DNA from 2 places in the Blastococcus sp. SYSU DS0616 genome. Region 2 is predicted to be linked to the other one. Evidence: riboswitches for the same ligand, from Rfam matches in the RefSeq annotation. Region 2 holds a riboswitch; the other holds the start of a gene.
The links. Region 2 has a riboswitch for S-adenosylmethionine ahead of thrC (threonine synthase). Riboswitches for the same ligand answer to the same signal wherever they lie in the genome.
Positions count from the first base shown of each region.

Region 1: linked by a shared signal. The riboswitch ahead of ACI79K_RS10090 (bifunctional o-acetylhomoserine/o-acetylserine sulfhydrylase) and the one ahead of thrC (threonine synthase) in region 2 are both predicted to bind S-adenosylmethionine.

Region 1 covers NZ_JBJHAJ010000011.1:2,844-5,754, forward strand. Annotated here, with positions in the region: gene ACI79K_RS10080 (mechanosensitive ion channel family protein) at 1-680, shown strand, start outside; gene ACI79K_RS10085 (hypothetical protein) at 677-1,192, shown strand; SAM riboswitch class IV at 1,280-1,395, shown strand; gene ACI79K_RS10090 (bifunctional o-acetylhomoserine/o-acetylserine sulfhydrylase) at 1,438-2,730, shown strand; gene metX (homoserine O-acetyltransferase MetX) at 2,733-2,911, shown strand, end outside.
Region 2 covers NZ_JBJHAJ010000004.1:149,237-152,147, forward strand. Annotated here, with positions in the region: gene ACI79K_RS04555 (ABC transporter permease) at 1-455, shown strand, start outside; gene ACI79K_RS04560 (hypothetical protein) at 497-673, shown strand; gene ACI79K_RS04565 (HAD family hydrolase) at 678-1,496, opposite strand; SAM riboswitch class I at 1,555-1,683, shown strand; gene thrC (threonine synthase) at 1,696-2,911, shown strand, end outside.

The DNA of each region.
Region 1 (2,911 bases), on a different contig from region 2:
CGGTCGTGCTCATCTACTCGATCTCGGTCTTCTTCATCCTCGACCGGCTCGGCATCCCGGTGACCGGCCTGGTCGCGCCTGCCACGGTGCTCGGCGTGGGCCTGGGCTTCGGCGCCCAGCGCATCGTCGGTGACGTGCTGGCCGGCTTCTTCATCATCACCGAGCGCCAGTACGGGTTCGGCGACGTCGTCTCCATCCAGGTCGTGGGCGGTGGCGACCCGGCGAACGGCACCGTCGAGGACGTCACCCTGCGCGTCACGCGGGTGCGCTCGCCCAACGGCGAGGTCGTGACCGTGCCCAACGGCCAGATCGTCAAGGTCGTGAACCTGTCCCGCGACTGGGCGCGCGCCGTCGTCGACGTGCCGGTGCCGACCACGGTGGACGTGAACCGGGCCAACGAGATCCTGCGGGAGGTGGGCCGGGAGGCGTTCCGGGACCCGGCGATGCGGCCGCTGCTGCTCGACCCGCCCACGGTCATGGGGGTGGAGACCCTCGGCCTGGACGAGGTGAACGTACGGGTGGTCGCCCGCACGCTCCCCGGCAAGCAGTTCGAGGTCGGCCGCGACCTGCGGGCGCGCATCGTCCAGGCCTTCCGCAGCCAGGGCATGCAGGTGCCGCAGCCCACCACCTCGGTCGCGGCGCGGGACGGCGCGACCGCCGTCCAGGAGGAGGTTTCGTGACCGCCCCCGACGAGCGCCGCGACCCGACCGACGCCACCGCCCGGGCCTCCGACGAACCCGTCGTCAGCACGGCGCCCGCCGCCGCGGCCGCCGATGCCGGGGCGCCCACCGGCACGACCGCGGCGCCGCGCCACCGCTGGTGGTCGGCCGTGCCCAAGCACCTGGGCCGGGCGCGCACCTCCACGGTCGTGCTCGCCGTGCTGTTCGTCTCCGTCTTCGCGCTGTACCTCAACGTCAAGCCGCCGGCCCCCGGCGAGCCGGACACCCGGGGCCAGGTCACCGAGCAGGCCGAGGAGACCGAGCCGGTCACCACCGAGGAGACGGAGCCGACGACCACCGAGGAGACGGAGCCGGCCCCGACGACGACGTCCCGGCCCAGCACCCCGACGACCGACTCGCCGTCCCCGACCACCGAGCCGACCACGACGGCTCCGGAGACCACCGGACCGGAGCCGACCGGCGACACGGGGGGCACCGGCGACGAGACGGACCCCGCCTCCCCGACCGGGTGACCGACGGGGCCGGTGTTTCACGTGGGACATCCGTCCCGCCACGGGGGCGGCGCGCACTCCCCTGCGGCGCGTCCTAGGATCACCTCGGCTCCTGAGAGGCAGCGCGAAGCACCTGGCTGGCTGCCCGGCAACCTCTACTCCGTCTGAGGTGCTCCAGGGGAAGAGCCGGCCGGGAGGCGCCCGCCCCCCGGCAAGGACGGAGCTCCCGTGCGCCGCGGGTCTCCGCGAGCGAGAGGAGACGGCGCATGACCGACCCGCAGAGCTGGAGCTTCGAGACCCGGCAGATCCACGCCGGCACGAGCCCGGACCCGGCCACCGGTGCCCGGGCACTGCCCATCTACGCGACGACGGCCTACCAGTTCCGCGACACCCAGCACGCCGCGGACCTGTTCGCGCTGGCCGAGATGGGCAACATCTACACGCGGATCATGAACCCGACGCAGGACGCGCTGGAGCAGCGCGTCGCGTCGCTGGAGGGCGGCGTCGCCGCGCTCGCCGTCGCCTCCGGGCAGGCCGCGGAGACCCTGGCGATCCTCAACCTCGCCGAGGCCGGCGACCACATCGTGGCGTCCGCCTCGCTCTACGGCGGCACCTACAACCTGCTGCACCACTCGCTGCCGAAGATGGGCATCACCGTCTCCTTCGTCGAGGACCCCGACGACCCGAAGAACTGGCAGTCCCTCGTCCAGGAGAACACCCGGGCGTTCTTCGCCGAGTCGATCGGCAACCCGAAGGGCGACATCCTCGACATCGAGACCGTCGCCGGTGTCGCCCACCGCAACGGCGTCCCGCTGATCGTCGACAACACCATCGCGACGCCGTACCTGATCCGCCCGCTGGAGTTCGGCGCCGACGTCGTCGTCCACTCGGCCACCAAGTACCTCGGCGGCCACGGGACCGTCATCGCCGGGCTCATCGTCGACGGCGGCACGTTCGACTGGACCGGCGGCCGGCACCCGATGTTCACCACCGCCGACCCGACGTACCACGGGGTCGTCTACGCCGACCTCGGCGCGCCGGCGTTCGCGCTCAAGGCCCGGGTGCAGCTGCTGCGCGACCTGGGGCCCGCGGTCTCCCCGTTCAACGCCTTCCTCGTGGTGCAGGGCATCGAGACGCTGTCGCTGCGCATGGAGCGGCACGTCGCCAACGCGCAGCGGGTGGCCGAGTTCCTCGAGGCCCACGACGCCGTCGAGCGGGTGAACTACCCGGGGCTGCCCTCCTCGCCGTGGCACGCCGCGCAGCAGAAGTACGCGCCGAAGGGCGCCGGCGCCGTCCTCACCTTCGAGCTGCACGGCGGCGTCGAGGCCGGCAAGCGGTTCGTGGAGGCGCTGGAGCTGCACAGCCACGTCGCCAACATCGGCGACGTGCGCAGCCTGGTCATCCACCCCGCCTCCACGACGCACTCCCAGCTCACCCCCGAGGAGCAGCTGACCACCGGGGTCACGCCGGGTCTGGTGCGCCTCGCCGTCGGCCTGGAGGGCATCGAGGACATCCTCGCCGACCTGGAGGCCGGGTTCCGCGCCGCCAAGTCGGCCTGACGGTGGGCGGGTGGGTCGAGGGCGACCCGGCGGGCGACCGCCGGTTCCTCGACCTGCCCGGCCCGTTCGAGCTGGAGCGCGGCGGGAGCCTGCCCGGCGTGCGCATCGCCTACGAGTGCTGGGGCACGCTCGCGCCCGACGGCGGGAACGCGGTGCTGATCGAGCACGCGCTCACCGGTGA
Region 2 (2,911 bases):
AGTCGGTGGCGGCGCTGCTCACGCTCGCCGCGGTCGCGGTGGTCGCCGGTGGGATCGCGTTCGGCTTCGACGACATCCGGACGCCGGTCGGGGTGGGGATCGACCAGGGCGAGGGCATGCTGCGGCTGGCCGGGATGCTCGGCTACCTGGCCATCCACCTGCTCGTCGTCGGCGCGCTGGCGTTCTGGTTCTCCACGATCACCGACGCACCGTTGGCGGCGGTCGGGGGCGCGGTGTTCACGATGTTCGTCTTCGCCATCCTCGACCAGGTGGAGCAGCTCGGGTCGATCCGCGACTGGTTCCCGACGGCGGAGGAGTTCGCCTGGACCGACCTGCTGCAGACGCCGGTCGACGACGGCGACCTGTTCCGCGGCGTGATCCAGTCGCTGGTCTACATCGCCGTCTTCACGGCGCTCGGCTTCCGCCACTTCGCCCGCCGCGACGTCACCAGCTGACCCCCTGCCCGCGGGGCCGTCGCCGACGTAGCTTGTCCTGCATGAGCGGACTGTGGGGTCTCGTGGCCGGGGTCGTCTGCTTCGTCGTCCTGCTCCTGCTGTTGCCACTGCTCGGCGCGATCGGCTCCGTCGAGCTGGTGGTCATCGTGCTGGTGGCCGTCCTCGTCGGTGTGCTGGTCGCCGGACGGTCCCGTTCGGGGAGCGGCGGGAGCAGCTGAGCGCTCACAGGGACGCGCGTACCGCCTGGGCCCAGCCCTCGCCCATGGGAGCATCGGTGACGGTCGCGTTGGGGACGGCGGACAGCAGCTCGGCCATCCCGTCGACGGCGCCCCCGTTCGCGGTGATCCACAGCCGGCCCACCGCGGGCGCCATGTCCAGGTCGCTGACGCTGTCCCCGATCGCGACGGCGTCAGCGGGGGAGAGGCCGCGCCGCTCCAGGTCCCAGGCGATCGCCGCGCCCTTGGAGATGCCGCGCGGCATCAGGTGGTAGACCCGCGGCGCGGCGTCGTCGGCCAGCCCGAACCGGGGCGACGCGGGGATCGCGCCGTTGTCCTTGAGCGTCAGCCAGCCGGCGCCCCGCTCGGCCAGCCACGCGTCGACCGACAGCGGGTCGACCCGTCCGCGCAGCAGCGCATCGGTGGCGTGCGTCGCGTGCCAGGGGGAGTGCCACTCCAGCCGCCCCGGGTGCGCGGCGATCAGCTCCTCGACGACGCCGAGCTCGGCCATCACCTCCATCGGCGTGCGGTCGCCGTACTCCTCGGGCAGCGCGCCGCGCAGGCGGTGGGTGGTCCGCCCGGATCCCCAGCCGATCGTGGCGCCCAGTTCGGCGATGGCGCCGTCGGCGGCGAAGATCCGCGCGGCCTCCACCACCTGCTCGTACGTCCGGCCGCTGACCAGCACCAACGCCACTCCGGCGCGGTGCAGGTCGAGCAGTGCGGCGGCCGGCCCGTCGGTCAGCTCCCGCCCGGCCGTGTGCCAGAAGGAGCCCCGCGGCCCCACCATCGTGCCGTCGAGGTCGGTGTAGACGACGCGCGCGCTCACCAGGCCATCCTGTCCGGCCGCTGGGCCCGGCTCGCGACTGGGTACAGTTCACGCCGTTCACTCATCCAGAGGGGCAGAGGGACACGGCCCGACGAAGCCCCGGCAACCGCCGCCTGCGCGCACGTGCAGCGGGAGGTGCCAATTCCGTCCCGCGCGGCTCGACGGCCCGCCGCGGGGAAGATGAGGAGGTAGTCGTCGCATGACCCTCACCGCTCCCGGATCCGTCCAGGCCGACTCCAGCGCCGGTGGCCCCGTGCCCCCGTGTCCCGCCCGCGGGCTCGTCTGCCGCAACTGCGGCGCCACGTTCGGGCTCATCGCCGAGCACGCCTGCGCCGAGTGCTTCGGCCCCCTGGAGGTCGACTACGACCCCGAGCTGATGAAGGCGGTCACCCGCGAGCAGATCGAGGCCGGGCCGCAGAACATCTGGCGCTACGTGGCCCTCCTGCCGGTGGGTCAGCACCCGGCCGACCGCGTCTCGCTGGACCCGGGCATGACCCCGCTGGTCCGCGCCGACCGGCTCGCCGCCGAGCTCGGCCTCACCGGCGGGCTGTGGGTGAAGGACGACTCGGCCAACCCCACCCACTCCTTCAAGGACCGCGTGGTCAGCCTCGCCGCGACCGCCGCCAAGGGGCTCGGGTACACGAAGATCGCCGCCGCCTCCACCGGCAACCTGGCCAACTCGGTCGCCGCGCACGCCGCCCGCGTCGGCCTGCCGTCGTTCGTCTTCATCCCGAGCGACCTGGAGCCCGGCAAGGTCGTCCAGTCCGCCGTCTACGGCCAGACCCTGGTCGCCGTCGACGGCTCCTACGACGACGTCAACCGGCTGACCAGCGAGCTCGCCGAGACCGACGAGTTCGAGGACACCGCCTTCGTCAACCAGAACGTGCGGCCCTACTACGCCGAGGGCTCCAAGACGATGGGCTACGAGATCGCCGAGCAGCTCGGCTGGCGGATCCCGGCCCAGGTCGTCATCCCCATGGCGTCGGGGTCGCTGCTCACCAAGGTGGACAAGGCCTTCCGCGAGCTCACCGCCGCGGGCATCGTCGAGGCGACCGAGTGGACGATCTTCGGTGCGCAGTCGGCCGGCTGCGACCCGATCGCCACCGCCTTCGACAACGGGTGGGACGTCGTCAAGCCGGTGAAGCCCACCGGCATCGCCAAGTCGCTGAACATCGGCAACCCGGCCGACGGCCCCTACGCGCTCGACGCGATCCGCCGCACCGGCGGCTCGGTGGCCCGGGTCGGGGACGACGAGATCGTCCAGGGCATCCGCGACCTCGCCCGTACGACCGGCGTCTTCGCCGAGACCGCGGGCGGGGTGACCGTCGCCGTCCTGCGCAAGCTGGTGGAGGGCGGCCAGCTGGACCCGGCCAAGGAGACCGTCGTCCTCAACACCGGGGAGGGCCTGAAGACCC